3 regions of the Rhizobium sp. Pop5 genome follow, and region 3 is predicted to be linked to each of the others. Evidence: predicted binding sites of a transcription regulator. Region 3 holds the regulator's gene; each other region holds the start of a gene.
The links. The regulator PhoB, encoded in region 3, activates phosphate uptake and scavenging genes when phosphate is short. The targets are predictions, from matches to a motif close to TGTCATNNANCTGTCAT.

Region 1: the regulator PhoB is predicted to act here: its motif matches at 6,196-6,212, upstream of NE852_RS13945 (glycerophosphodiester phosphodiesterase family protein).
Region 2: the regulator PhoB is predicted to act here: its motif matches at 3,681-3,697, upstream of phnC (phosphonate ABC transporter ATP-binding protein).

The regions. Positions count from the first base shown of each region.
Region 1 covers NZ_CP099399.1:2,349,706-2,359,880, forward strand. Annotated here, with positions in the region: gene NE852_RS13915 (phosphotriesterase) at 1-833, opposite strand, end outside; gene NE852_RS13920 (DUF5074 domain-containing protein) at 1,262-1,900, opposite strand; gene NE852_RS13925 (helix-turn-helix domain-containing protein) at 1,928-3,145, opposite strand; gene NE852_RS13930 (thioredoxin family protein) at 3,261-4,058, shown strand; gene NE852_RS13935 (hypothetical protein) at 4,064-4,486, shown strand; gene NE852_RS13940 (hypothetical protein) at 4,733-5,014, opposite strand; gene NE852_RS13945 (glycerophosphodiester phosphodiesterase family protein) at 5,142-5,972, opposite strand; gene NE852_RS13950 (LLM class flavin-dependent oxidoreductase) at 6,757-7,779, shown strand; gene NE852_RS13955 (LysR family transcriptional regulator) at 8,170-9,078, shown strand; gene NE852_RS13960 (MFS transporter) at 9,089-10,175, opposite strand, start outside.
Region 2 covers NZ_CP099399.1:4,184,763-4,194,937, forward strand. Annotated here, with positions in the region: gene phnE (phosphonate ABC transporter, permease protein PhnE) at 1-740, opposite strand, end outside; gene phnE (phosphonate ABC transporter, permease protein PhnE) at 748-1,707, opposite strand; gene phnD (phosphonate ABC transporter substrate-binding protein) at 1,776-2,681, opposite strand; gene phnC (phosphonate ABC transporter ATP-binding protein) at 2,769-3,614, opposite strand; gene NE852_RS22625 (DapH/DapD/GlmU-related protein) at 3,732-4,349, opposite strand; gene phnL (phosphonate C-P lyase system protein PhnL) at 4,346-5,053, opposite strand; gene phnK (phosphonate C-P lyase system protein PhnK) at 5,078-5,854, opposite strand; gene NE852_RS22640 (alpha-D-ribose 1-methylphosphonate 5-phosphate C-P-lyase PhnJ) at 5,851-6,726, opposite strand; gene NE852_RS22645 (carbon-phosphorus lyase complex subunit PhnI) at 6,723-7,829, opposite strand; gene phnH (phosphonate C-P lyase system protein PhnH) at 7,834-8,442, opposite strand; gene phnG (phosphonate C-P lyase system protein PhnG) at 8,442-8,918, opposite strand; gene phnF (phosphonate metabolism transcriptional regulator PhnF) at 9,028-9,765, shown strand; gene NE852_RS22665 (2,3-bisphosphoglycerate-dependent phosphoglycerate mutase) at 9,821-10,175, opposite strand, start outside.
Region 3 covers NZ_CP099399.1:140,219-150,393, forward strand. Annotated here, with positions in the region: gene pstC (phosphate ABC transporter permease subunit PstC) at 1-278, shown strand, start outside; gene pstA (phosphate ABC transporter permease PstA) at 275-1,597, shown strand; gene pstB (phosphate ABC transporter ATP-binding protein PstB) at 1,613-2,428, shown strand; gene phoU (phosphate signaling complex protein PhoU) at 2,473-3,186, shown strand; gene phoB (phosphate regulon transcriptional regulator PhoB) at 3,334-4,017, shown strand; gene NE852_RS02885 (GcrA family cell cycle regulator) at 4,193-4,726, opposite strand; gene NE852_RS02890 (aspartate aminotransferase family protein) at 5,152-6,351, shown strand; gene argF (ornithine carbamoyltransferase) at 6,370-7,284, shown strand; gene NE852_RS02900 (Hsp33 family molecular chaperone) at 7,375-8,367, shown strand; gene apaG (Co2+/Mg2+ efflux protein ApaG) at 8,370-8,762, opposite strand; gene NE852_RS02910 (O-succinylhomoserine sulfhydrylase) at 9,010-10,175, opposite strand, start outside.

The DNA.
Region 1 (10,175 bases), 2.2 Mb from region 3:
GGCAGCAGGATCGTGGAAAGATGGGTGTACGGCTTGGGTGTCCCGCCCATCGGCAGCGCCGGATCGTACCAGCCCCGGTCATGGCTCAACAACAGACGGTCGCCGCAGCCGGCCTCCAGCGCCTTGATCACCAGCTCGGCCACCTCGTCGTCCGCGGCGCGGCCGACATGGTCATACTCGATCCAGGCGCCTCGCTCGGCAACGGCGACATTATAGGCGAAGTCCTTTTCTTCCTGCGTGTGGATCGAGATGAACCTGTCGGCCCGATAGCCTTCCGCCTCGATGACATCGAGCTGGTCCATGACGACCCGCCCCTTGATCGTATGGCTGCCGATGACGGCGTCCGTCTGCGCCGCGGCGCGCGCGGCTGCCCGCAGGATTTTCGTCTCGAGCGCCGTCATGCCGTCATCCCCGGCGCTAAGCTTGATCCAGCCTGCCTGAAACCCGGTCTCGCCGATCTCATCCGTCAGTTCGCGCAGCATCCACGCCTCCAGCTGCTTTTCCGATGCATGGCGGACCCATTCGGGAATCCAGGGCTCGCGGTAATTGCCTGTCGGAACGACGATCGGAAAATCCGTCGCAAGCGACACGGCAAGATCGATATCCGCACGGCGTCCGACGCCGCCCGTCGAGCATTCCACAAGTGCTGTCACCCCGAGCTTCTTGATCTTCTCGATTTCGGGGGCCATCAGCCGAACGACGTGTTCGGCCTCCGCTTCGGCATAACCGGGCTGATCGGGTGTCCTGAGGTCGACGAAGACGTGCTCGTGCGGCAGGATCATACCAAGTTCGGATTTGCTCTTGGGCCCGAGCGTCGTGCGCAGATGTTTCACAGTCTTCCCCCCCGGATCACGTTAGCGTTGCGTCCAGCCTCGACACTGCCGCGAAACTAGATCGTCGGGTGACGAAATCAATCGCTCACTGGCAGACAGCGGCGGAGTATTCGCAATTCAGATTCTATTCGGCACGGCCCTCGATCAGCCCTCATGCCGAGGTTCGATCCACAGGATCGCCTCGAATGACGTGCCGCGTGGCCCCCTCATCCGCCTGCCGGCACCTTCTCCCCGCCGGGGAGAAGACAGCTGCCGCGCCGGCAAATTTGCTTTTACCCACATCGACATCCGAAGGGGCGCCTCGAAGGAAAAGGGCAGGTGATGCGTGCCCGCGCCTTGCCTTCCCTTCTCCCCGCCGGGGAGAAGGTGGCCCGAAGAGTCGGATGAGGGGGCTGCACGGCACACGTCCAAAACAAGTATGAATCCAATCACTTCCCCTTCGGCCGGCGCACCGCGCGGATCTTGCCGCTGCTGCCTCCGCCGCAGAAAAAGCAGTCGGCGCCGTCGGATTCGAGGCCGGAGACGGCGGTGCCTTCGGGCATCTCCAGCCGCTCCAGCACCTCGCCGGTCTCGGGGTCGATCCGCCTGACGTCACTCTCATCCCCTTCCCAGGTGCCGTGCCAGAGCTGGCCGTCGACCCAGGTGACGCCGGTGACGACGCGGTTGGATTCGATGGTGCGCAGGATCTCGCCGGTCTCGGGATCGATCTGGTGGATCTTGCGGCCGCGATGCTGGCCGACCCAGAGCGTGCCTTCGGCCCAGGCAAGGCCGGAATCGCCGCCATTGCCGGGGGCCGGGATGGTGGTGAGGATCTGGCCGGTCTTCGGGTCGACCTTGTGAATGACGCTCTCGGCGATCTGATAGAGGAATTCGCCGTCGAAGGCCGTGCCGGCATGCGAGGCGACCTCGATGGAGCGCACCAGCGCGCCGCTGTCGGGGTCGAACGCATTCAGCCTGTCGCCCGAGGCGAACCAGACGTGCCGGCCGTCGAAGGTGACGCCGTTGACGCGGGCGGCGTCCGGGAAGGGTCCATATTCACGCAGGATCGTCGCAGCCGATTTCTTCATCTTTTTCTCCTTGTAGGTTGCCCCATACTAGTCGCTCGGCAGCGGTCCGGGGAGTAACAAGATCGTCGGGAAACCGGAGAGCGGCGGGCTCATCCAGCGGCGCGCGCGCCCGCGCCCGATCGCCTGCGCCTTGCCCTCGCCGGCAAGCGAATCCAGCGCCCGCTGCACCGTCCGCGGGCTGGCGCCAAGGGCGATCGAAAGCGCCGAACTCGACCACGCCTCGCCATCGGCGAGAAAGGCGAGCACCGCCGCATGCGGCCCTTCGACGAGGGGCGCGAGCACCGCGATCTCGCCCCCGCCATGCGGTGAAAGCGTAAAACCGCGTTTCGTCGCCGAGACCGCCGCCAGCCCGGCAAGCTCGGTGCGCAGCCGGCCGATCTCGACGCGCAGCCGGGCGCGATGCGATTCATCGGCATGTTTGCCGCGGAAGGCGCGCGCAATCAGCACTCCCCGGGAGACATCCGACGGCCAGGCTTCTGCAAGCGCCCGGGCAAGCGCGAAAAGCACCGGTCGGGACCCCAAAGGCACGACCGCACTGGGCCCGCGCACGACATGGCGGCAGGCATCGACGACGAGCGTGCGGGAAAACAGCGCCTCCACCTCGGCAAGCAGCAGCGGTCGCTCATCCCCACGCAAAATCAGCCGCGCCGCCGGGAGGTCGAGCACGCGGGCGGCGGTTTCGACCTCCGCCGTCAGCACAGGCATGCCGGCCTGCCGCGCCGCAAGCCTCGCCCGGTCGAGCGCGGCGCGCGCCGCCTCCGTCCGCAGGCGGCGAACGGCGATGCCGGCGGCGACAAGCTCATGGGCGGCCCGCAGTGGCGGCGGCAGCGGCGTCGGGTCGAGCGCGGCGAGAGACTGCTCGGCTTCATCAAGCCGGCCGATCAGCACCAGCCGGCGAATGGCGATGTTGCCGGCATGGGCTGAATTGACCCGGTCGCCATGCGCTTCCAGCACCTTGCTCGCCGCATCCAGCGCCTTCGGCGGCCAGGTGAGATCGCGCGAGACGAGTGCGATCTCGGCCTCGGCAACGACGCAGCGCGCCCGCGCCACTGCTTCCCGCGGCCCGAAGGCGCGCGCCGCATTCTTCAAAAGCGCCTTGGCGCGGACGAGATCGCCGAGCTGCGCCATCGCAATGCCGCGCAACGCCAGCGCCGGCGCATCGTCGCGCAGCGCCACCCGTTTCAGCGCGCCCAGCGCATCGCCCGATGCCAGCGCCAATGCGGCGGCCGTGATCAGCGAGTCCATTCAAATCCCGTCACACTTGTCACTCCCCCCATCCGCCCATCCGGCCGTAATCTTCTCTCGGCCGGCGGCAACCGCGCCGGATGCTACGACGATTGACAGGCAAAGGAGAAGCCCCATGACGGCACAGCTGAATGCAACACGCGAGCAATGGCTGGCGGCGAGGCTCGATCTGCTCGAGCAAGAGAAGGAACTGACGCGGCAAAGCGATGCGCTGGCGGCCAAACGCCAGCAATTGCCCCGTGTCAGGATCGACAAGCAATATCGCTTCGACACCGAAGGCGGCGATGCCTCGCTGAAGGATCTCTTCGGCGGGCGCTCGCAGCTTCTCGTCTATCACTTCATGTTCGGGCCGGATTACAGCGCCGGATGCCCATCCTGCTCGTCGATCGCCGACGGCTTCAACGGCTTCTTCGTCCATCTCCAAAACCACGACGTCGCCTTCACCGCAGTCTCGCGCGCGCCGCTCGAAAAGCTCCAGGCCTTCAAGCGGCGCATGGACTGGAGCTTTCCCTGGGCGTCTTCCGCCGGCAGCGATTTCAACGCCGATTTCAGCGTCTTGTTCACGCCCGAGCAGCAGCGCGCGGCCGGCATAGAGTATAATTACCGGCGCGAACCGGCCGCCCCCGGGCCGCTTGCGGACAAGACAATCGCAGAATCTCAGACCAGCGGCGGCGAAGGACCGGTCGGCCAGATGGCCGCCATGACCGGCACCGACATTCCCACCTACACCCGCGACCGGCCTGGAGTCAGCGCTTTCGAACTCATCGACGGCGCCGTCTACCACAGCTATTCCACCTATGCGCGCGGGCTCGACGGCCTGTGGGGCATGTTCCAATGGCTCGACCGCGCCCCCAAGGGCCGCAACGAAACCGGCATCTGGTGGCGCCACCACGACCGCTACGGCACGGAGTGACGGTGATGGCCCTCTCCCTCCACAGCGTGAAAGGAGGCGGCGATCCGGCCGCCTCGGCTGGCCTGGCGATCCCGGATGGCAGTGCCGCTCTCAACGCCGCCGAATGGCTGTCCCTCGCCGCCGCAGCGGACGGATCAGCGGGCTGGCGAGGCAAACCCGCCCGCTACGCCGCAGCCGATTGGCTCTCGCTCGCCGCCGCCCCGACCTTCGCCGTCATGGCGCTGCTGACGGCCGCGACCGGTAGTCCTGATATGATCTGCATGTCCACACCGGATGCCTTTCCTCTCGGCGGAATGGTGCCGATGTACCTGCTGATGAGCGGCTTTCACCTGGCTCCGTGGCTGAGGCTCGTTTCAGCTTGGCAGGGCGGAGCACCCCCCTCTGCCCTGCCGGGCATCTCCCCCACAAGGGGGGAGATCGGCAAGTAGCCCGAACTCCACCCTGATCTACCGTTTCGCCCGACTGCGACGCCAGTTGTTTGGGGAGACCATCGCACCCATCCGATCTCTCCCCTTGTGGGGGAGATGCCCGGCAGGGCAGAGGGGGGTGCCACACGCACCGTACAAGAATCCAGAACTGCGTACTATGCAGCCGTGCTACCGCCTACCAAAACTGGTGCCGGCCGCGCAAAGCCAGTCGCCGACGCGGCGGCGTTCTCAGTGTAGCGGCGCCATTCACAGGCACGCAATCGCGGTGGGCGCATGTCCGTTCGAAAGCAGGAACTCGACGGATTCCGTAGTCCAGCCCTTCTGCTTCAGCCATTCCACGAGCTTTTCGCTGGTGGGGAAGACCGGGCTCACAGGGGAGCCTTCGCTGACATTTTCATAAAGCTGGAAGGCGGTCTTGGAAGCGCTGTCCATGTAGTAAAGCGGCTCATGGTGTCCCCCGACCACGAGTTCACCCTCCTCTTCCGGGTGATGCCAATCAACGGGAACGCGGACTATCTCGACTCCCAAAGCTCAATCTCCTGATATCTGCTGCGACCTGAAATGCCTCCGGGGAAGCATCGGTATTTTGGCGTTGGGCGCAAGTTCCGTTTGCACCTGACATACGCGGCTGGCGGCGTCCCCATTGGAAATCCCCTCACCTCAGCCGCGCCTCGATATAGGCCTTGAGCGCGGCCGGCTGGTCGGTCTGGATGACGCTGACGCCAGCCGCCATCATCCGGCCCCAGACTGCATCGGGATCGGCAAGGGCCGCGCAGTCGGTCAGGCCGCCGGAGGAGACCTGATCGAGCGTATTGACCCAGAGCGAGATCCCGGCCTCGCGAAGGCGCTGATGCAGCCCGGCCAGCGTCTCCAGCCGATCGAACTTGGCTTCGCACATGAAAGGCCGGATCGAGAGGATCGCCTCGGCTGTCTGATCGGCGCTTTCCTCATGGAAGGTGGCCAGCCCGATGAAGGGGATGCCGTCGATCCCGCGCTGCCCGGCAAGCCAGGCGAGCGCCTCCGGCGTGCCGGCGGGCGCCTTGAGGTCGACCTGGTCGACCATGCCCATTTCCTTGATCTTGGCCGCGACGATCTCCATCATCTCCAGGTGCTTGATATCAAGATCGACGAAGATACGGCCGCGCGCGGTTTCGAGCAGCTGTTCCAGCGTCGGAACGGTCTCGGTCGTAAACGGCTGGTTCGGACCGCCATCGGCCATGCGCAGCCTCAGGCTGGTGATTTCGGCGATCGTCATTTCCTCGGGAATGAGGTCGAGGCCCGCCATGCGCTCCAGCGTATCGTCATGCAGGATGAACAGCACACCGTCGGCGCTGCGGCGGATATCCACTTCGACGATGTCGTAGCCGGCGGCAATCGCCTTTTCGATCGCCGCAAGGCTGTTCTCGGGAGCCTCATGCCAGGCGCCGCGATGGGCGACGATGGCGCAAGGACGCGACGGATCGGCAATATGATCGATATATTTCATGGGAAGTTCCTTCAATTTGCGCCGGAGCATGATGCCGAAAGCGTTGAGCGGCTTTCGAGCCACATAGCGCTACAACCATTTGATTAAACTCACGGATTCTGAGTTAGGCCGACAGAGCTGATATCCGGATCCATGAGCGCCTGGTCCGCCGCCCGCCCGATCGAGGAGATACAGGCGGGAGGCCGGGAATGTGAGAGCTGGCTAGGTCCGTCGCCGGCAGGTAATGAAAAAGTCATTACACACAACGTGTAGAAATTTGGTGACTGGCGTAACACGCTCGTGGCGACATAGTGCCGCTGCCGGGCTGCAGGAACGGAAACGCCGAAAGCGGCGGCTTGCTGTTGAGATTGGGTATGTGATCGGCGCGAGCGGAAACCGACTCGCGCTCAATTGCTTAAGGGGATTGCCTCTCTTTTCGCTTGAGGAGAGCTCGGGCCGAGCGATCGCGGCTGATTCTATAAAAGGCGTGCCGTGTGGTACCCCCCTCTGCCCTGCCGGGCATCTCCCCCACAGGTGGGGAGATCGGCCGGACGCAACGGTTTCCCCAAACAATTGGCCTTGCAGCTCGACGACACGGTAGAGAGACCGGAAGGTCTAGCCACTTGCCGATCTCGCTCTTTGTGGGGGAGATCGGCAAGTGGTTAGGGGGTATCAAGTGCGCGAACGCACGAAGGAAGACGCAACCGCCGCAAGCCAGCGCCCGCCGGTTCCGATTGTCATCCGCGCCCAAACTGTGCCATGACCCGTTGACCACAAGCGCAACAGACCAAGGTGCGGCATCAGCATGAAGAAGATCGGTTTTCTCTCGTTCGGGCATTGGACGCCCTCGCCCCAGTCGCAGACGCGCTCGGCGGGTGATGCGCTGCTGCAGTCGATCGACCTTGCGGTGGCGGCCGAGGAGCTCGGTGCCGATGGCGCCTATTTCCGCGTCCACCATTTCGCCCGCCAGCTCGCAGCACCCTTCCCGCTGCTGTCAGCCGTCGGCGCCAGGACCAGCCGGATCGAGATCGGCACCGCGGTCATCGACATGCGTTACGAGAACCCGCTCTACATGGCCGAGGATGCGGGTGCGGCCGACCTCATCGCCGGAGGGCGGCTGCAGCTTGGCATCAGCCGCGGCTCGCCCGAGCAGGTGATCGACGGCTGGCGCCATTTCGGCTATGGCCCGCCGGAAGGCGAGAGCGATGCCGACATGGCGAGGCGCCACGCCGAAGTCTTCCTCGAAGTGCTGCGCGGCGAAGGCTTCGCCAAGCCGAACCCACGGCCGATGTTTCCGAACCCGCCGGGCCTGCTGCGTCTCGAGCCGCATTCGGAAGGCCTGCGCGAGCGCATCTGGTGGGGCGCAAGCTCCAACGCCACCGCCGTCTGGGCCGCCAAGCTCGGCATGAACCTGCAGAGCTCGACGCTGAAGGACGACGAGACGGGCGAGCCCTTCCACGTCCAGCAGGCCGCCCAGATCCGCGCCTATCGCGAGGCCTGGAAGGCGGCCGGCCATACGCGCCAGCCGCGTGTCTCGGTCAGCCGCAGCATCTTCGCGCTGGTCGATGAGCGCGACCGCGCCTATTTCGGCTATGGCGGCGAAGAAGGCGACAAGATCGGATTCATCGACGAAAAGACCCGCGCGATCTTCGGCCGCAGCTACGCCGCCGAACCCGACGTGCTGATCAAGCAGCTCGCCGAGGACGAGGCGATCGCCGAGGCCGACACGCTGCTGCTCACCGTGCCCAACCAGCTCGGCGTTGAGTATAACGCCCATGTCATCGAAGCCATCCTGACCCACGTCGCGCCGGCGCTCGGCTGGCGTTGAGGGTTGCGTTGACGGCTTGATTGACGAGCGGGCTTTGGGCGTGGGCATCGTCTTGTCAGGGCGACCAAGAGCGGACGTGCCGTGTGGCACCCCCCTCTGGCCTGCCGGCCATCTCCCCCACAAGGGTGGAGATCGGCAAGAGGCTTGACCATCGCTCGCTCTCTAACGGCAGCGACAACCACGACGCCTAATTGTTTGGGGAAGCCAGTACGCCCAGCCAATCTCCCCACCTGTGGGGGAGATGGCCGGCAGGCCAGAGGGGGTGCCGCACGGCATGCCGCCAACATTCGGCGTCCCCTCCCTGATCGCCTCGACGCGCGTCCACAGCCCAAACCTTGAACCATTGCATGGCTGACCGAGTTATGGCCGTAGAACCGCTCGAGTTGCCTCATGCCGCGCACCAACCTGAACGATATCCTGATCTTCATGGCCGTCGTCGATGCCGGAAGCTTTATTGCCGGTGGGCAGGCCATGGGGTTGTCGCGTTCGGCGGCGGGAAAGGCGGTCATCCGCCTGGAAGACCGGCTGGGCGCGCGCCTGCTCAACCGCACGACGAGGACGCTGAGCCTGACCGACGAAGGACGCCTGTTTTATGAGCGCGGGCTGCATATCCTCGCCTCGGTCGACGAGGCCGAAGCAAGTGTTGCGGGGCGCAGCGGCACGCCGCGCGGCGTCCTCCGGCTCACCGTCCCCCGCGCCTTCGGGCGGCTCGTGGTGTTGCCGCTGCTCGAAAAATATCTTCGCGCCTGGCCCGATCTCCAGGCCGAGGTGAGCTTCACCGATCGCCTGGCCGATATCGTCGAGGAAGGCTTTGATCTGGAGATCCGGATCGGCACGAACGCATCTGCGTCGGATGAAGGGTTGGCCTCGCGCGTCATCGCCGCCTACAAGACGCGGCTTTGCGCCTCGCCTTCCTACCTCGCCGAGCGCGGCGAGCCGCGCGATATCGATGATCTCGCCGACCACGACTGCCTGTTTTTTATGTGCCGCAATCAACGGCAGGGCTGGCGCTTTCGCGGCAAAGGCGGGACCTGGATCAAGGCGCCGGGGGTAAGCCGCCTGCGGCTCGACAGCGGCGAGGCCATCCGCGATGCGGCGCTGGCGGGATTGGGCATCGCTCTCCTGCCCGACTTCTTCATTGCCGCCGATCTCGCCGCCGGCCGCCTGCGTCAGGTCCTGCCGGACCCTGAGACCGACGAGGCAAAGATCGTGATCCTCTATCCCGACAAACGCCTTATCGAACCGCGCGTGCGCGGCTTTATCGATCTGATCGTCGAAGAACTGGGGCATAAAGCGTGAGGCTCGGCCTTCAGGCGAGCGCCTTTTCGAAGCCGCGGAAACTCTTTAGCGCCAGCGGCGCAAGTGTTGCGCAGAGATAGGCAAGCCCGGTCACGAACAGCGCTGCGGCAAGGCCGATGCCGCTGATCAAAGCGCCGCCGACGAGGCCGCCGAAGGGAATGAGGGCGAAGCAGAGGGCGGCGTTCATCGCCGTGACGCGGCCGGTCAGCGGCTTCGGGATGCGCTCGAAAATCACCGCCGACAGGATGGGGTTGAGGAAACCCGAGGCAAATCCTGCGACGGCGAGCGTCGCAAAGACGGAGCCGAGCGGCGCATCGAGTGCAAGCACCAGAAAGCGCGGAAATCCGGTCAGCAGGAAGGCCACCGTATAGACCATCAGGCGCGGCATGCGCTCGCCGATGACAGCCGCAATCGCAGCCCCTGCGATCGAGGCGCCGGTGAAGGCGGCCAGCATGGCGCCGAGCAGCTCCGGGCCGTGGCCGGTCTCCCGCGTCCAGACCGGCAGCAGCACCGCCCCATAGGCCTGGTCCATGAGATTGGTGATAGCCACCATGGCGACGATGCTGACGAGCACCGCATCGCCGCGCAGAAAGCGCCAGCCTTCCCGGAGATCGTCGAGATAGGAAGACACCATGCCCGGACGTCCGCCTGATGTGGCGGCTCGCTCGGCGGTGCGCCTGATGCCGGGGATGCCGGCCGCAACGATCAGGGCGGCGGCGGCAAAGGTGGCGGCATTGACGAGGAGCGCCTGGCCCGGGCCGATCAACCCGATCAACGCGCCGGCGCCCGCCGCACCCGCCGTCGAGGCCAGCCGCTCGATTGCGCCGGCGACGCCGGTCACCCGCTCGAGCGGCACGTCGGCGAGTGCTGCGATATCGGGAACCATCGCCTGCTTGGCGGCATCGGATGGGCCGCGCAGCACGCCCATGGCAAAGACGACAGGCAGCAGCATCGGCACGCTCAACAGACCGAAGAGATCGAGAAGCGGCACCAGCCCCACGACAGCGACGGAGGCCAGGTCGCAGGTTATGGCGATGCGCTTGGCGCCGACCTGGTCGATCAGCGGCCCGCCGAGCGCCTTGGCGATCACATAGGGC
Region 2 (10,175 bases), 390 kb from region 3:
CAGACGTCGCCATGCTGCCATTCGCTGTTGTTCCAGATGTCGTCGAAGGCGAGCGACAGGTTGGACTGGTCGGGCTTGATGCGCGGGCCGGAAACGATGAGGCTGAGGACTTCGCTTGCCGGCTTGTCGAAGAAGGACGATTGCGTGTCGAAGACGAAATTTGCCCAGCCGAGGAAACGCTTGCGGACCTTCACGCGGTCGACGGAAATGCTGACGTCGCCGGCAAAGCCGAGATCGGCGAGCACGTTGTCATCGTAGACCGTCATCCAGCTCGGCACCGGGCCGACGACTTTCGGCGCGCCGCCTGAAACTTCGACGGGAACGCTGAGGCCGTGCGCGGTCACGATCGTTTCGCTTTTCGAAACGGTGACGCTGCGGCCGGTGCCGCTGATGGAGACGGTGATGCTGCCATCGGGATTGTTGACCACCCAGTCCGGGTGCGGATTGTCGCCGAGCGGCGAGAAACGGGGATAGCGCACCTCGATCGAGCCGTCGTCCTGGATGCGGAAATCCGGCTTAACGTCGTAGCTCACCCATTGGCTGAGATAGATGCCGACGCGCTCCCAATGAGCTTCGGCGAAGAGCTTGGGCAGGTCGAAGAACCAGACGGCATAGAGGCCGTAGAGCAGCGTCGCGATGAGGATCATCAACCCGCCGAAACGCTGGCGGAACGACCGGTGGAAATATTCCGGATAGCGCGCTTCGATCTCGTTCATGCGGTTTGCGTCGATCACCGTCATGGCAGCCTCAATGTTGCAGAAGGAAGGCCTGCTCGCCGACCAGGCGGCGGCGCAGCCATGCGGAGAACTGGTCGACGGCGACGATCGTCACGAAGAGCAGGAGAACGAGCGCCATCGTCTTGGCGCCGAAGCCGCGCGAGATCGAAAGCTTCAGCTCCTCGCCGATGCCGCCGCCGCCGACGGCGCCGATGATGGTCGAAGCGCGCACATTGATCTCGAGCCGCAACAGCGCATAGGAGGTGAAATTCGGCAGCACCTGCGGCAGGGCGGCGAAACGCACACGCTCCCACCAGTTGGCGCCGACGGCTTTCATGCCCTCATGCGGCTTCATGTCGATATTCTCGGCCACTTCGTAGAAGAGTTTGCCGAGCGCGCCGATCGTATGCAGGGTGATGGCGATGATCGCGGCGACCGGCCCGATCGACAGGATCGCCGAAAACAGGCCGGCGATGACGATCTCGGGGAAGGCGCGCAGGAATTCCATCAGGCGCTTGGTCAAGACGCGCAGCGGCCATGAATTCGTCAGGTTGCGGGCGGCAAAGAAGCTCAGGGGAACGGCAAAGACGAAGGCGATGATCGTCGAGATCAGCGCCACGTTGATCGTGACGATCATCAGCTCGAAATATTCGGGAATGTAGAAGGCGCCCCAGATATAGACACGGCCCTTGTCGAAATTGAATTCCTCTCCGCCCTTGTCGTTGACGCTCGCCATGTCGAACAGCGCGCGCCAGACGTCGTTCCAATCCTTGGGAATGAGCCAGCTCAGGAAATCGAAGAGATGCGGCAGGCGCTCGAAGAAATGGCCGGCATTGCTCTCGTCGGCGAAGCGGACGGAGCTCACGAAAGCCGCAATGAGGATAACCAGGCCGAGCACGGTATAGAAGCGGCGCTTGGCGACCATCCGGCCCCAGGCGGTGCCGATCTCCTCAGTGCTCTGCATGTGCGGCTGTGTATCGGCAATAGTCATGGACGCCCCGCCCGGTTACAAAGAAAGGGCGGCCGTTTTCCGGCCGCCCCCCGCATTCCAAAGGCCGATCAGCCGCCGATGGCAGCCTTACGGACTTCGACGACGGTGTTGTAGAAGTCGTGCTTGACGGGAGCGTAGCCCTTGTAATCGCCGCCTTCGATGGCTGCGAAGCACTTGTGATCCTTTTCCGGCAGGGCCGTGAAGAAGGCTGCGAGCTTCGTCTGCCAGTCCTGGCCGAGAGCGTTGCGAACAACGAGCGGGCCGTTCGGGATCAGCGGCGAACGCCAGACTTCGACCAGCTTGTTCGGATCGACGGCGCCCTTGTCGACTTCCTTGCGGAAGGTACCGGAGGTGTAGCCGTCCTTGAAATCGCCGATGCCCGAGGAATCGTCGACGGCGACATCGACCTTGCCGTCGTAAGCGGCAAGAAGGTTGTTCTCATGGCCGCCGTTGAACTGGGTCGAGGCGAAGAACTTGTCGTTCGGCATGCCCGTGTCCTTCGGGATCTGCGTCAGCGGAACGAGATAGCCCGAGGTGGAGTCCGGATCGGCGTAGCCGAGCTTCTTGCCCTTGGCGTCCTGGATGGTCTTGATGCCGGAAGACTTGAGAGCGAGGCCGATCGAGTGGTAGCCCGTCGAGCCGTCCTTCTGCTGCGTCGTCAGGATCGGCGTAACGGCCTTCGGATCCTTGATGTAGACGGCTGCGTAGCCGGAAGCGCCGAGTTCGGCGAAATCGAGCGTTCCGCCGAGCAGGCCCTGGATGACGCCGTCATAGTCGGCGGCCGGGAATAGCGAAACCTTCTCGAAGCCGAATTCCTGCTTCAGATGGTCGGCGAGGCAGGCATAGTTGCGCAGGCGGTCGGTTTCGTTCTCGCCGCCGAGGATGCCGATGCGGAATTCCTTGAGGTCTGCAGCATTGGCGGCGCCGGCGAGCGCGAACAGCGCCGTTGCCGCAAAGAGTGCTTTCTTCAACATGCGTTCTCTCCTGTTGACCGGTGTCCCCGGCTTTCCGTTACGAAGAAGTGTGCCCTTGACGCGGGCGTTCGATCGCGGCCGCCTCTGTCAGAGACCGGCCAATGCCAGCGGTTGGACGCCGGCGGATTGATTGTCGGCGCTCTCGGGAGCGATATTGATTGAGGTCGAGGTCATCGTTTCGTCGATGCCGGCGCCGTCCTTGCCCGTGCCGTAGATTTCCTTCACCGCTTCGGCCGTCAGCTCCGAGGGCTTGCCGTCGAAGACGACACGGCCGCCGGCCATGCCGACGATGCGCTCGCAATAATTACGGGCGGTATCGAGCGTGTGGAGGTTGGTGATGACGGTGATGCCCTCGCGCTCGTTGATATCGCGCAGCGCATCCATGACGATCTTGGCGTTCAGCGGGTCGAGCGAGGCGATCGGCTCGTCGGCAAGCACCATCTTGGGGTTCTGCATCAGTGCGCGGGCGATCGCCACGCGCTGCTGCTGGCCGCCGGAAAGCGTACCCGCCGGCTGCAGTGCCGTCTGCTCGATGCCGAGGCGTTCGAGTGCGGCGATCGCATGCACGCGCTCTTCGCGCGTGAAGATGTTGAGCAGGCTCAGAAGCGTCGAGCGGTGGTTGAGGCGGCCAAGCATGACATTGGTCAAAACGTCGAGGCGCGGTACCAAGTTGAACTGCTGGAAGATCATCGCGCAATCGCGCTGCCAGTTGCGCAGCGCCCGGCCGCGAAGCCCGGAAACCTCGACGCCGGCAAAATGAATGGAGCCGGAACTCGGCTCCTGAAGGCGGTTGATCATGCGCAGGAGCGTCGACTTGCCGGCGCCGGAGCGGCCGATGATGCCGACCATCTGGCCCTGGGGAATGGAGAGCGAAACGGCATCGACGGCGAGCTTTTTTGCGAAACGACGTGTGACATCCTTCAGCTCGAACATCATGCTCTTTCCTTGCATTCCAGGCCGTGGTCAGCATCGCATTAGTCCTGCTTCATGAACCTCCAATGTCATATTTGTGTAAGTGGTGTCACAATTCTCCCGGCCTATATCGCAGGTTTAACCACCGTATCGGGCCAGGAAATCTTCCGCGCTCAGGTTGCGGAAATCCTGCAAAGCCAGGCGCAAACGGTCGTGCTCCCAATCCCACCAGGCAAGCTTGTCCATGCGCTCGCCGATCTCTTTCGGAAAGCGCTCGCGAATGAGCTTGGCCGGTACGCCGCCGACGATCGTATAGGGCGCGACGTCCTTCGACACGACGGCGCCGGCCCCGATGACCGCGCCGTTGCCGACGGTGACGCCCGGCAGGATGGTCGCGCCGTGGCCGATCCAGACATCGTTGCCGATGGTCACGCGGTTTGCGCGCCGCCAGGCAAAGAAGTCCGTCTCCATGTCGGCATCCGGCCAGTAATCGGCGGCGCGATAGGTGAAGTGATGCAGCGTCGCGCGCCAGGTCGGATGGTTGGTGGCATTGATGCGCACGGCGGCGGCGATATTGACGAACTTGCCGATCGTCGCGCACCAGACGGAGCCATCCTGCATGATGTAAGAATAGTCGCCGACCGTGGCTTCGCTGATCCGGCAACGTTCCGAGACCTCCGTATAACGCCCGAAGGTGGTTTCGCTGACGGATGCCGTCTCGTGGATGTCGGGCTCGATGCCCAGCTTGCGGCTCATGCGGCGATCTTTCGAGGCGAGAATTGCTGGACGTCGAGGATGCGGTCGGCGACCGCCTCGCGCACTTCGTCGTCGTGGAAGATGCCGAGAAGGGCGACGCCGGCGCTCTTCTTCTCCGCGATCATGTCGACGACGACGGCGCGGTTCCTGGCGTCGAGCGAGGCTGTGGGTTCATCGAGGAGCAGGATCGTGTGATCGGTGATGAAGCCGCGGGCGATATTGACGCGCTGCTGTTCGCCGCCGGAGAAGGTGGCGGGTGGAAGCTGCCAGAGCGCCTCCGGCAGGTTGAGCTTGGCGAGCAGTGCGCCCGCCTTTTCCCGCGCAACGGCGGCTTCCTCGCCGCGCGCCACAAGCGGCTCGGCAACGACGTCGATCGCCGCCACGCGCGGTACGGTGCGCAGGAACTGGCTGACATAGCCGAGCGTATTGCGCCGCACGTTGAGCACTGTGCGCGGATCGGCGGAGGCAAGATCGACAATGCGCCCGTCATGGCGGATGAGGATCTGGCCCGTGTCGACGGCATAATTGCCGTAGATCATCTTGAGCAGCGAACTCTTCCCTATGCCCGAGGGACCGCCGAGCACGACACATTCGCCTGACGCAACCGAGAAGGCGACATCGGAAACGACAGGCAGCCTGATGCCGTCGCGCAGGTGCATGGTGAAGCTCTTCGAGACTTCGGAAACGACGAGGGGCGTTGGCATGATTATTCTTCCTTGTTCCGGACCTCAGACCTGCAGGATCGAGGAGACGAGCAGCTGCGTGTAAGGCTCTCTGGGATCGTCGAGCACGCGGTCGGTGAGCCCCTGTTCGATGACGTAGCCGTCCTTCATCACCATCATGCGGTGCGAGAGCAGGCGGGCGACGGCGAGATCGTGGGTGACGATGATGACCGAGAGGCCAAGATCGTTGACGAGGCCGCGCACGAGGTCGAGCAGACGGGCCTGCACCGAGACGTCGAGACCGCCGGTCGGCTCGTCCATGAAGACGAGGCGCGGGCCGGTGACGAGATTGCGGGCGATCTGCAGGCGCTGGCGCATGCCGCCGGAAAAGGCGCGCGGCTGGTCGTCGATGCGGTCGGCGTCGATTTCGACGCGCTCGAGCCAATCGATCGCCGAACCGCGGATCTTGCCGTAATGCCGGTCACCGATCGCCATCAGCCGTTCGCCGACATTGGCGCCCGCCGATACCGTCATGCGCAGCCCGTCAGCCGGGTTCTGGTGGACGAAGCCCCAGTCGGTGCGCATCAGGAAGCGCCGCTCGGCCTCGTTCATATGGTAGAGGTCGCGGTAGTTGCCGTCGCGCATGTGATATTCGACGCTGCCGGTGGTCGGCATCAGCCGGGTGGAGATGCAGTTCAGCAGCGTCGTCTTGCCCGAGCCGGATTCGCCGACGATGGCGAGCACTTCACCGGGCCAGAGCTCAAAGGAGACGTTCCTGCAGCCGATGCGGTTGCCGTAGAATTTCGAGAGGTCGTTGACCTTGAGAAGCGGTATATCGGTCATTCTGCAGCCTCCCGGGCCAGCATTTCGCCGGCATGCCCTTGCGCCCGGCGGTCTTCGCAATGATCGGTGTCGGAGCAGACGAACATGCGCCCGCCCTTGTCGTCGAGAATGACCTCATCAAGGTAGACGTCCTCTGCGCTGCAGAGCGCGCAGGGCTTGCCGAAGCGCTGGATCTCGAAGGGATGATCTTCAAAATCCAGGCTGACGACGTCGGTATGGGGCGGCACGGCATAGATGCGCTTTTCGCGTCCGGCGCCGAAGAGCTGCAGCGCTTCCGACTTGTGCATCTTCGGATTGTCGAATTTCGGCGTCGGCGAGGGATCCATGACGTAGCGACCATGCACCTTGACCGGATAGGCGTAGGTCGTGGCGATGCGGCCGTTGCGGGCGATATCTTCGTAGAGCTTCACATGCATGAGGCCGTATTCCTCAAGCGCATGCATCTTGCGCGTCTCGGTCTCGCGCGGCTCGAGGAAGCGCAGCGGCTCCGGGATCGGCACCTGATAGACGAGCACCTGGCCTGGCCCGAGCTTCTCTTCCGGAATGCGGTGGCGCGTCTGGATGATCGTCGCCTCTTTTGTATGCGTCGTCACCGCGACCTGGGCGACCTTCTGGAAGAAGGCGCGGATGGAAACGGCGTTGGTCGTGTCATCGGCGCCCTGGTCAATGACCTTCAGCACGTCATCAGGCCCGATGATCGAAGCCGTCACCTGCACGCCGCCGGTGCCCCAGCCATAGGGCATCGGCATTTCACGCGAGGCGAAGGGCACCTGGTAGCCGGGAATGGCGATCGCCTTCAGTATGGCGCGGCGGATCATCCGCTTGGTCTGTTCGTCGAGATAGGCGAAGTTGTAGCTGGCGAGATCGGTCATTCGGCGGCTTCCTTCATGTCTTCGCTGCCGTTGCGGGCGGCTTCGAATTCGCGGCGCATGCGGCGGACGAGATCGAGCTCGGCCTGGAAGTCCACATAATGCGGAAGCTTCAGGTGCTCGACGAAGCCTGTCGCCTGGACGTTGTCGGAATGGGAAATGACGAATTCCTCGTCCTGTGCCGGCGCGGTGATGTCCTCGCCGAGCTCTTCGGCGCGAAGCGCGCGATCGACCAGCGACATCGCCATCGCCTTGCGCTCGCTCTGGCCGAAGACCAAGCCGTAGCCGCGGGTGAATTGCGGCGGCGCCTTGGCGGAGCCTTTGAACTGGTTGACCATCTGGCATTCGGTGATCTGGATGGTGCCGAGCGAGATGGCGAAACCGAGCTCCGGCACGTCGAATTCCACCTCGACATCGCCGATGCGGATTTCACCGGTGAAGGGGTGGTTGCGGCCGTAGCCGCGCTGGGTGGAATAGCCGAGCGCCAGCAGGAAACCCTCGTCGCCGCGGGCAAGCGCCTGCAGGCGCAGATCCCGGGTCATCGGGAATTCCATCGGCTCGCGGGTGAGATCGCCGATCTCGTGATCTTCGGGCATGTCGCCGTCGGCCTCGATCAGGCCTTCCTCGCCGAGGATCTCGGAGACGCGCATGACGCGGCCGGTCTCGGCCGGACGCTGAGCCGGCGCATCGACCGCCTCATCCTGAAGCAACGAGGGATCGAGCAGCCGGTGGGTATAGTCGAAGGTCGGTCCAAGCAGCTGGCCGCCCGGCAGGTCCTTGTAGGTTGCCGAGATGCGGCGTTCGATCGTCATATCAGCCGTGTCTAGCGGCTTGGAATAGCCGAAGCGCGGCAGCGTCGTGCGATAGGCGCGCAGCAGGAAAATCGCCTCGATCATATCGCCGCGCGACTGGCGGATGGCCAGCGCTGCGAGCGCACGGTCGAAAAGCGAGGCCTCGGCCATGACGCGGTCGACGGCGAGCGCCAGCTGCGCCACGATCTGGTCGATGCCGATCGCCGGCAGCGAACGGTCGCCGCGGCGGCGGTCTGCAAGCAGGCGATGAGCATTGGCGATGGCGGCTTCGCCACCCTTGACGGCAACATACATGAGCTCAGATCTCCGTTGCTGTGATCTTGGTGGTGCGCGGCAGGCAGAGGAAACGTTCGCCCGATGTCAGCACGATGTCGATGCCACGCGGAAACAGCGCGCGGTTCTCGGTCCAGAGCCGCAGGAAGGTCTCCGGCAGGCCGACCGGCGCGATCTCGGTCACGCTCTGGATGCCGGGACCGATCAGCGCCAGCCCGCGCCCGCCGTCGAGCTCGGCGAGTTCGATGATGAGCGTCGTCGAGCGGTCGGGATATTCCTGCGTGCCTGAGGCAAAGAGGCCGAAGGGGCAAAGCGCAGTGCCGGTTTCCGTAAAGGCGAAGCGCGCCTCGGCCTTCTCCGTGGTCAGCGGCGCGCCGGTGTGGAAGCCGAGCCACTCCGGCACGGCGGATTTTGTCAGCCCCTGGGAAAGCCAGACTGGCGTGTCGTGGTCGCAAAGTGTGAGCGCGATCGCGCCGGCGGCAATGCCGAGCGGCACTGGCGGCGCGACATCGGGCTGAACGGTCTGGATTGTACCGGGACGGGCCATGCCGTCCATCAGCATCTTGAAGACGCTCTGGGCATGGAAGACCGGCTCCGCAAAGCCGCCGGTCAGGGCTTCTGTCCTGAGACCCATCAGTTGTCTCCCCGCACCATGGTGAAGAAATCGACCCGCGTCGCGGCCGTCTCGTCCGCCTTGCGGCGGTCGGCGGCGGCGATGCGTTGGGCGATTGGCGAAAGCAGCGCCTGCTCGACGAAGTCCTTCGTCGCTTCCTCCTGCCAGAGCGCATCGAAGATCGCCGCGAGCCGCGCCTTCTCACGATCCGTACCGAGCGCCTGCGCATGGCCGATGGAGCCTGACTCGAGCCGCACCGTGGCGCGCGTCACCGTCACTTCTCCGAGATTGAAGGGAGCCCCACCACCGCCGATGCGGCCGCGCACCATCACCAGACCGGTCTCCGGCCCGCGGACCGGATGTGCCGCGGGCTTTTCCGGCAATGCATCCCAGACCGCCGAGAGTTCGCTCCGTTCCGCCCGCGCCAGCAGATCGGCGGCGCGTTTGCGCCCGGATTCCGTCTGTGACGCAGCGTCATTCCTGTCCGCTGATATCATCGCCGCTTTCCTTTAAATGTCTATTGATATAGACAATTATACAAGCTATACTTACTCTTAAATCGGTGTCGTGACAAGCGTGTGACGTCGTGCGCAGGGCAGGGGCGGAATGGCAGGACTGAAGCAGGTGCAGAGGCAAACCGGCGTGGCGCTCTGGCGCCAGATCGCCGACCGGATTCGCGAGGGGATCAGCGCGGGAGCCTATGACGAAACGGGAATGGTGCCGCCGGAAACGGTTCTGGCGCTGCAGTTCGGCGTCAACAGGCATACGGTGCGCAGCGCGCTCGCAGCGCTGGCCCAGGAAGGCATCGTGCGTGCGGTACAAGGTCGCGGCACGCTGATCGAGCGCAAGGAGCGGCTGAATTTCCCGATCACCCGGCGCACGCGCTTCACCGCCGGCATCGGCGATCAGGCGCGCGAGATGCGAAGCCTTCTGCTCGACGAGACAGAGGAGGAGGCGAGCGCCGAGGTTGCCCGCTGGCTGGGCCTGAAACAGGGCGAGCAGGTGATCAGGTTGGAAACCTTGCGCCATGCCGACAGACGGCCGGTTTCAAAAGCGACAAGCTGGTTTCCCGCTGCACGATTCACTGGGATCGGCGAGGCCTACCGCAAGCACGAATCGATCACCAAGGCTTTCGCAGAACTCGGCCTGTCGGACTATGTCAGGGCCACGACCGAGGTGACGGCCGCCCATGCGGGCACATCAGATCTCGCTGATCTGGGACTCACCCCCGGCGCGATCCTGCTGATCGCCAAGGCGATGAATACCGATCTCGACGGCATGCCGGTGCAATATTCGATCAGCCGCTTTGCCGCCGACCGAGTGCAGTTCACCATCGAGAGCTGAGGCTCGGAATTGAGGCAGGGCGTGCCGACCGGTCCGGCGACACGCCTCACCGGACTCAGTGTGCGCCCGACATATCGCCGAGCACTTCCTTGGAAGCTACAGTCGAATCCGCGTTCAGCTTGTAGACCATCGGAACGCCGGTCGCGAGGTTGAGGGCGAGGATGCCTTCTTTGCTCAGCTTGTCGAGCACCATGACCAGCGAGCGCAGCGAATTGCCGTGGGCGGCGACCAGCACCTTTTCGCCACGCAGCACGCGCGGCAGGATCTCGGTGAGATAGTAGGGCCAGACGCGGGCGCCGGTGTCGCGCAGGCTTTCACCACCCGGAGGCGGCACGTCATAGGAACGGCGCCAGATATGCACCTGTTCCTCGCCCCATTTTGCGCGCGCATCGTCCTTGTTGAGGCCGGAA
Region 3 (10,175 bases):
TCGTCGGCGCATTGCTGATGACAGCCTCGCGCGCCATCGGCGAAACCATGATCGTGGTGCTGGCCGCAGGTGTTGCCGCCCGCATCCAGATCAACCCCTTCGAGCCGATGACGACGGTGACCGTCAAGATCGTCAACCAGCTGACAGGCGACCTTGAGTTCACCTCGCCGCAGACGCTGGTCGCTTTCGCACTGGGCATCACGCTGTTCTGCATCACGCTTTGCCTCAACATCTATGCGCTCTACATCGTGCGCAAATACCGGGAGCAGTACGAATGACGGATATTGTTTCTCCCACATCAGGCGTCACCGTCTCCAAGGCACCTCCACGCCGCGATATCGGTATCAAGCGCCGCTACGCCGCCGAGCGCCGGTTCCAGGCCTACGGCATCGCCGCCATCGCTTTCGGCCTCGTCTTCCTCTTCATCCTGCTGTGGACGGTGATCGGCAAGGGCTACACCGCCTTCCAGCAGACGGCGATCACGCTGCCGATCGAATTCACCGAGAAGACGATCGACCCGAACAACAAGCGTGCGACCGACCCTTCGGTTCTGGTCGCCGCCAACTACCCGGTTCTGCTGCGTGACGCGATCGTCAAGCAACTGAACATCAATGCCTCAAGCAAGCCTGACGTGCGCGACGCAACGGCCATGCTCTCCAAGGGCGCGCCGATCCAACTGCGCGACATGGTCGTCGCCGACCCGTCGATCATCGGCAAGACCGTCAATGTCACGGTGCTCGCGGACGCTAATGTCGATAGCGCCAACAAGGGCCAGATCGATCTCTCGGTCGATGAGAAGAACCGCAAGGTCAACGACAAGCAGGTTGGTTGGATGAACGAGCTGAAGGCGAGCGGCGCTCTCCATAAGCAGTTCAACACCGGCCTCTTCGTCAACGGCAACTCCAGCCGTCCGGAGGCCGCAGGCCTCGGCGTCGCCCTCATCGGCTCGCTCTACCTGATGCTGATCGTTCTGGCACTTTCGCTGCCGATCGGCGTTGCCGCCTCGATTTATCTCGAGGAGTTTGCGCCGAAGAACCGGCTGACGGACCTGATCGAGGTCAACATCAACAACCTCGCCGCCGTTCCCTCCATCGTCTATGGTCTGCTCGGTCTTTCCGTGTTCATCAACTTCGTCGGCATGCCGCGTTCGGCTTCGCTGGTCGGTGGCCTGGTGCTGACGCTGATGACTTTGCCGACGATCATCATCGCGACGCGTGCGGCTCTGCGCGCCGTGCCGCCGTCGATCCGCGCCGCAGCCCTCGGCCTCGGCGCCTCGAAAATGCAGATGGTCTTCCACCACGTCCTGCCGCTCGCAATGCCCGGTATTCTCACAGGCACGATCATCGGCCTGGCGCATGCGCTCGGTGAGACCGCGCCGCTGCTGCTCATCGGCATGGTCGCCTTCGTCGCCAACGCGCCGGCGACACCGCTCGATCCCTCGACGGCTCTGCCCGTACAGGTCTATATGTGGGCAAACGAGGCCGAACGTGCCTTCGTGGAGCGTACTTCGGGTGCCATCATCGTCCTGCTCCTGTTCCTGATCGTCATGAACATGGGCGCCATCCTCTTGCGTCGTCGCTTCGAGCGCCGCTGGTAAACGGAGTTAAACATCATGAACATGTTGACGGAAGCAGCAGTTGAAAAGGCGCTGGATCGGAAGATGAGCAACGTCCCTTATAAGATGATCGGCCAGGATGTCTCGGTTTACTATGGCGAGAAGCGCGCGCTTTTCGACGTGAACCTGAACATCCGCGAAAACACCGTAACCGCGCTGATCGGCCCCTCGGGCTGCGGCAAGTCGACCTTCCTGCGGAGCCTTAACCGCATGAACGACACGATCGACGGCTGCCGCGTCACCGGCAAGATCACGCTCGACAGCGACGATATCTATGATCCCGATATCGACGTCGTCGAACTTCGCGCCCGCGTCGGCATGGTCTTCCAGAAGCCGAACCCGTTCCCGAAGTCGATCTATGAGAACGTCTCCTACGGCCCGCGCATCCATGGCCTTGCCAAGTCGAAGGCCGATCTCGACCAGATCGTCGAGACCAGCCTGCAGCGCGCCGGCCTCTGGAACGAGGTCAAAGACCGCGTGCACGAATCCGGCACCGGCCTGTCGGGCGGTCAGCAGCAGCGCCTCTGCATTGCGCGCGCCGTCGCCGTCAGCCCCGAAGTCATCCTGATGGACGAGCCCTGCTCGGCGCTCGACCCGATCGCCACCGCCAAGGTCGAAGAGCTGATCCACGAGCTGCGCGAAAATTACACGATCGTCATCGTTACGCACTCCATGCAGCAGGCCGCGCGCGTTTCGCAGCGCACCGCCATGTTCCACCTCGGCAATCTCGTCGAGGAGAACGACACCGACAAGATGTTCACCAATCCGGACGATCCGCGTACCCAGGACTACATCATGGGTCGCTTCGGCTGATTTTGGCGACACGAAGCCTTCCCGTTATTCGAGGATAAAGCCCCATGGCATCGACACATATTTTTTCCGCTTATGATGATGATCTGAAGTTCCTGTCCAGGCGGATTTCCGAAATGGGCGGCCTGGCCGAGCAGATGGTCAGCGAATCCGTCCGCGCTCTCGTCAACGGCGATACCGCGCTGGCGCAGAAAGTCATCTCCGACGACGTGATCCTCGATCACGCCGAACGCGAGATCGGCGACAAGGCGATCGTCACCATCGCCCGCCGTCAGCCGATGGCCTCGGACCTGCGCGAAATCATGGGTTCGATCCGGATCGCCGCCGATCTCGAACGCGTCGGCGACCTCGGCAAGAACACCGCCAAGCGCGTCATCGCCGTCCAGAGCACCGGCGTTCCCCGCAAGCTCGCCCGCGGCCTGGAGCATCTGTCCGAACTGGCGCTCGTCCAGCTCAAGGAAGTGCTCGACGTCTACACGACGCGCGCCGCCGACAAGGCGAATGCGATCCGCGAACGCGACAACGAGATCGACGCGATGTACACGTCGCTGTTCCGCGAACTCCTCACCTACATGATGGAAGATCCGCGCAACATCACGAGCTGCACGCATCTTCTCTTCTGTGCCAAGAACATCGAGCGCATCGGCGACCACGCCACCAACATCGCCGAGACGATCTACTACATGGCAACCGGCGCACAGCCGGAAGGTGATCGTCCGAAGGACGACAGCGCCAACACCGTTGGCGCGGTTACGGAATAACGGTTCCGGACCAGTCGCCCGGACCAGAAGATCGCGTGCGCGCCCATCCGGGCGCGCAAACAGGTCGCAGCCAATTCTGAATTTGCGCAGGATGCATTGCTTAAATCACCCCCGGTTTAAGGATCATGCGCGAGGAGACCGACACGCATGATCCCGAGAGTTGCAGTTGTTGAAGACGAAGAAGCGCTCAGCGTGCTTCTTCGCTACAATCTCGAAGCAGAAGGTTTCGAGGTCGATACCATCCTTCGAGGCGACGAAGCCGAAATCAGGCTTCAGGAGCGCACGCCCGACCTTCTCATCCTCGACTGGATGCTGCCCGGCGTCTCCGGCATCGAGCTCTGCCGGCGCCTGCGCATGCGGCCGGAAACCGAGCGCCTGCCGATCATCATGCTGACGGCGCGCGGCGAAGAAAGCGAGCGCGTCCGCGGGCTTTCGACGGGCGCCGATGATTACGTCGTCAAGCCCTTCTCGACCCCCGAGCTCGTCGCCCGCGTCAAGGCGATGCTACGCCGTGCCCGTCCGGAGGTTCTGTCGACGGTGCTGAAATGCGGCGATATCGAACTCGACCGCGAAACCCATCGCGTCCATCGCAAGAGCCGCGAAGTCCGCCTCGGCCCCACCGAATTCCGCCTGCTGGAATTCCTGATGTCGTCGCCGGGCCGGGTCTTCTCCCGGTCGCAGCTTTTGGACGGCGTCTGGGGCCACGACATCTATGTCGACGAGCGCACCGTCGACGTCCATGTCGGCCGCCTGCGCAAGGCGCTGAACTTTTCCAACATGCAGGACGTTATCCGCACCGTCCGCGGCGCCGGCTATTCGATGGAAGCCTGAGGGCTTCCATTCTAACCGCTGACAATCCTGGCAAAACCCGCGATGTCATCCTCGCCATTCTGCCGAGGGTCTGCACGCGCCGACTTGATCGACAATCCAAAACCTGAGCTTCCGTAAAGCTCCATAAAAAAACGGGCCGCTCGGCCCGTTTCTGATGTCCAGCGATGTCACACGCTCAGCTGACGCGGGCTGCTGCCCTGCGGCGCTCGTTGACCGGCTGGTAGGCAAGCCGCTGATGATAGCTGCAATAGGGCGAGTTGTCGGGGGATTCGCAGCCGCAGAAATGGAAGTCTTCCTTCAGCGGATCGCCGACCGGCCACTTGCAGGTGCGCTCGGTAAGCTCCGTCAGGCCGAGACGGCGGGAAATCGGCACAACCACGTTGCCCTTCGGCACGTATTCCATTTCCTCGATCGTTTCGATCTCGATCTCTTCCTTCAGCATCGTTGCGCCCTGCTGGCGGGTAACGGTGCGGGTGGCGATGCGCGAGGCATAGTTCGGGGCGCGCGGCGCCGACGTAGTACGCTTGGGCGCTCGCGCCGTCGTGGCCGTGCCGCCGGCCTTGGCGCGGCCCGGAAGGCTCAGTCGATGAACCTTGCCGATGACAGCATTCCTGCTCACTCCGCCAAGCTGCGCCGCGATCTGGCTGGCGCTCAGCCCTTCGGACCAAAGCTTCTTGAGTTTTTCGACCCGCTCGTCTGTCCAGTTCATGCCCTGTCTCCACCTTTTGCGTTGGTGATGGCAGAATCCCTCACCGTTGTCCCGGAAGCCTCCGAAACAAGAAACGCCTGATCAATTTTGGTGACTAGTTCCGCCGCATGCAGTCTAGTAATTGAACTTTAACCTAGTGTGAGGCTGACTCCGTGACAAGAGTCGCGTGAATCCGGATGAATCGAATTTCGGGTTTTCCCCAACTTGCTGCCCCTGCGTGTCATTTCTGCAATAATGCCTGTTGAAGACTTGAAATGCCGCTGTACACGCTTGCTGCATGCGCTAAGGGCGCAGTTTTGTTGACATTGCAGCGCGAAAAGGAAATAGTACCGCTTGCCGCCGCGAGGCGGCATTTTTGATTTTTCGGGCCTGGTTTCTTAGCCGGAGTCAGTTGCCCCATAACTTTTAGATCAGGAGATCGCGCCATGGCTGAAGCCGCGCCGCTTTATGACACCTATTCTCGTGCCCCGCTGCGGTTCGAGCGAGGCGAGGGCGTGTGGCTGATCACCGAAAGCGGCGAGCGATATCTCGATTTTGGCGCCGGCGTCGCCGTCACATCGGTCGGCCACAGCAATCCGCATGTTGTGGGCGCGCTGAAGGAGCAGGCCGACAAGGTCTGGCACCTCTCGAACATTTATGAAATCCCGGGTCAGGAGCGCCTGGCAAAGCGCCTGACGGACGCCACCTTCGCCGACAAGGTTTTCTTCACCAATTCGGGTGCGGAAGCGCTCGAATGCGCGATCAAGACGGCGCGCCGCTACCAGTTTTCCAAGGGCCATCCCGAGCGGTTCCATGTCATCACCTTCGAGGGCGCTTTCCACGGCCGGACGCTCGCGACGATCGCCGCGGGCGGCCAGGAGAAATATCTCGAAGGCTTCGGCCCCAAGGCGCCGGGCTTCGATCAGGTGCCTTTCGGCGATATCGAAGCGGTCCGCGCTGCGGTCACCGATGCCACGGCCGCAATCCTCATCGAACCGGTGCAGGGCGAGGGCGGTGTCCGTCCTGCCACCAACGAGTTCATGAAGGCGCTTCGCCAGATCTGCGACGAGAAGGGCCTGCTGCTGATCCTCGACGAAGTTCAGACCGGCGTTGGCCGCACCGGCAAGCTCTTCGCCCACGAATGGTCGGGCATCACTCCCGACATCATGGCTGTCGCCAAGGGCATCGGTGGCGGTTTCCCGCTCGGCGCCTGCCTTGCCACAGCAGAGGCCGCTTCCGGCATGAAGGCCGGTACGCATGGTTCGACCTATGGCGGCAATCCGCTCGCCATGGCCGTCGGCAGCGCCGTGCTCGACATCATCCTCGCCGATGGCTTCCTTCAGCATGTGCGCGACGTCGCGCTGGTTTTCCGCCAGGGCCTCGCCTCGTTGAAGGATCGTTATCCCGATGTGATCGAGGATATCAGAGGCGAGGGGCTGTTGCTTGGCGTCAAGGCCGCAGTCCCCTCAGCCGAACTGCTGCAGGCGATCCGTGCCGCCCATCTGCTCGGCGTGCCTGCCGGCGATAACGTTATCCGCCTTCTTCCGCCCCTCGTCGTCACCGCCGAGGAAGCCCGCGAGGGCCTTGCCCGCATCGAGCGCGCCGCTGAGAGCATTCGCGCGTCCAAGGTCAAGAAGACGGCTTGAACGAGGTAGGAAGACGATATGACACCTAAGCATTTCCTTGATCTTTCGGCGGTCACATCAGCCGATCTCAGAACCATCATGAACGATGCGCTCGCCCGCAAGCAGGCCTTCAAAACCGGCAAGGACGACAAGCCGCTGGCCGGCAAGATGCTGGCGATGATCTTCGAAAAGCCCTCGACGCGCACCCGCGTCTCTTTCGATGTCGGCATGCGCCAGCTCGGCGGCGAAACGCTGTTCCTCTCCGGCACCGAGATGCAGCTCGGCCGCGCCGAGACGATCGGCGACACCGCCAAGGTTCTGTCGCGCTATGTCGATGCGATCATGATCCGCACGACCGAGCATTCGCGCCTGCTGGAGCTTGCCGAGCATGCGACCGTGCCGGTCATCAATGCGTTGACGGACGATACCCATCCTTGCCAGATCATGGCCGATATCATGACGTTCGAAGAACACCGCGGCCCGATCAAGGGCAAGACCATCGCCTGGACCGGCGACGGCAACAACGTGCTGCATTCGCTGGTCGAGGGCGCCGCGCGCTTCGGCTACCGCATGAACATGGCCGTGCCTCTTGGTTCCGAGCCGAAGGATCACTATCTGAACTGGGCCCGCGATGAGGGCGCCGAAATCATGCTCTGCCATGATGCCGACCGTGCGGTCGCCGGCGCCGATTGCGTGGTGACCGATACCTGGGTCTCCATGAATCAGGAACATCGGGCCCGAGGTCATAATGTCTTCCAGCCTTATCAGGTCAATGCGGCCTTAATGGCGAAGGCCGGCAACGATGCATTGTTCATGCATTGCCTGCCCGCCCATCGTGGTGAGGAAGTGACGGATGACGTGATCGACGGCCCGCAATCCGTGGTCTTCGATGAGGCGGAAAACCGTCTTCATGCGCAGAAATCGATTCTTGCTTGGTGCCTGGGCGCGATCTGAACCATAATCTGGTGTCGCCGAGTCAAAAACTGGCGACCGCGCGAGCGTCGGGCACCTTGGCCGTCGCTCTGAAAATTAGGAGTGAAAGCCATGGCAGAAGCTGCAGCCGCCCTCGGCCAGTTCGATTTCGCCGGCGATGACCACGTCGTTCCCTTTCAGGTGGAGGGTCTGGATGTGCGCGGTCGCGCCGTCCAGCTCGGCCCGATGCTCGATGCGATCCTTGAGCGCCATCACTATCCCGCGCCCGTCGCCCGGCTGCTCGCCGAAGTCGTCGTGCTGACGGTGCTGCTCGGCACCTCGCTGAAGTTCGACGGTAAGTTTACGGTGCAGACCAAGGGCGATGGTCCGGTCGATCTTCTCGTCGCCGATTTCTCGACGCCGGAAAATGTCCGCGCCTATGCGCGTTTCGATCAGGCGTTGCTCGCCAAGGCGGTTGCAGCGGGCGAGGCCGAGCCGGAGCAATTGCTCGGCAAGGGCGTGCTCGCCTTCACCATCGATCAGGGCAAGTTCAGCCAGCCTTACCAGGGCATCGTCGCGCTCGACGGCACCTCGCTCGAAGATATCGCCGGCGTTTATTTTCGCCAGTCGGAGCAGATCCCGACGCGCGTGCGCCTTGCCGCGGCTGAACTCTTCGACCGTGACGAGGCCGGCAAGCCGCGCCATCGCTGGCGGGCGGGAGGCCTCGTCGCCCAGTTTCTGCCGGAGGCCCCGGAGCGCATGCGCCAACCGGATCTCCATGGAGGTGATGGCGATACCGGCGACCGTCCGCATGGCGAGGATGACGCCTGGGTCGAAGCCCGTTCGCTGGTCGAGACGATTGATGCCGATGAACTGACCGATCCGCTTGTTGGCACCGAACGACTGCTGTTCCGGCTCTTCCATGAACGCGGTGTGCGCGTCTATGAACCCAGAGCGGTCTTCGACCGCTGCAGCTGTTCGCGCGAAAAGATCGGCGGTGTGCTGAAGGGTTTCAGCGCCGAGGAAATCGAGGCGAGCCAGGAAAACGGAGAGATCGCCGTCACCTGCGAATTCTGCTCGACCACCTACCGCTTCGAGCCGGTCGAGTTTCAACCGGCCGAATAGGCTCAGTTGAGGACGCGCAGAAGCCCTGGTGAATCCAGCGAGAAGGCGGGTATGTCGACATCGAACAGCTCGCCTTCATCCGTTTCCATCTGGTAATGGCCGAACATCAGGCCGGACGGCGTATCGAGCGGGCAGCCCGAGGAATATTCGTAGGTGTCGCCGGGGCTGAGCCGCGGCTGTTCGCCGACAACGCCGGGACCGGTCACCTCATCCACCTGTCCGTTCTGGTCGGTGATGTTCCAGTAGCGGTTGACGAGGCGAACGGCTATGCCGGAATTATTGCTGATGACAATCCGGTAACCCCAGACATAGCGGTCGTCTTCCGGATCGGATTGCTCCTCCAGATAGAACGGTTCAACTACAACTTCGATCTCTCTTGTGAGGGCGCGATACATGCCTTGCACCTTAGTCAAGATATGTTACCCGTATCTTATAAGAGGCCTTGTCCGTCAAGGAACGGAACGTTGATCATCGATGAAATGGTCATGATCGAAGGGTTTTCGAACATTAAGCCTAATCGTCAGTGTTAATATTACTGCGAACGCCGGCGTCAGCGGATTTGTTCCGAAGCTGCGGCCGAACAGGTCCGCCTGGCGGAGCGGCGAGCCGGACCCGATCAGGGCCGGCCGCCATTGTCGCTGGTCAGGCCGAGACCTTGGAAAGCGCCCGTGCGAAATCCTCGATCAGGTCGTCGGTATCCTCGATGCCGGCCGAAAACCGGACCGTGCCCGCAGAAATGCCGAGTTCGGCGCGCGCCTCTTCCGTCAGGTTCTTGTGCGTCGTCGTTGCCGGGTGCGTAATCAGGCTCTTGCTGTCGCCGAGATTGTTGGAGATCTTGACGATCTCCAAAGCATTCTGCAGCGCGAAGGCAGCTTCCTTGCCGCCCTTCAGCTCGAAGCAGACCAGCGTCGAGCCGCCCGTCATCTGCTTGGCGATGATATCGGCCTGCGGATGGTCCTTGCGGCCGGGATAGATGACCTTGGCGACCTTGCCCTGCTCGGCCAGGAAATCGGCGATCTTCGCCGCGTTCTCAGTCTGCTGCTTGACGCGCAGCGGCAGCGTCTCGATGCCCTTGAGGAGCGTCCAGGCGTTGAACGGCGACATGGCCGGGCCGGTATGGCGGAAATAGTCGTGCAGGTTCTCGTCGATCCATGCCTTGTCGGAAAGCACGACGCCGCCGAGGCAGCGGCCCTGGCCGTCAATATGCTTGGTGGCGGAGTAGATGACGATATGGGCACCGAGTTCCAGGGGCTTCTGGAAGAGCGGGGTGGCGAAGACGTTGTCGACGACGACCTTGGCGCCGATCTGGTTGGCAAGCTTGGCAACGCCGGCGATGTCGATCACTTCGAGCGTCGGGTTGGTCGGGCTTTCCAGGAAGAACACCTTGGTGTTGGGGCGGATGGCCTTTTCCCAGTTGGCAAGATCGCGGCCGTCGATGAGCGTGCACTCGATGCCGTATTTCGGCGCCAGCGTCTCCACAACCCAGCGGCAGGAGCCGAACAGCGCGCGCGCCGCGACGATATGATCGCCCGATTTCAGCTGGCAGAGGATAGCGGCGGTGACGGCGGCCATGCCGGAAGCCGTCGCGCGGGCGTCTTCCGCGCCTTCCAGCGCGCACATGCGCTTCTCGAACATGTCGTTGGTCGGGCTGCCGTAGCGGGCATAGATGAACCCGTCGGTCTCGCCCTTGAAGCGTGCTTCGGCCGCCTCGGACGTGTCATAGACGAAACCCTGCGTGAGATAGATTGCCTCGGACGTCTCGCCATATTGCGAACGCAACGTTCCTTCGTGGACGAGTTGGGTTGCCG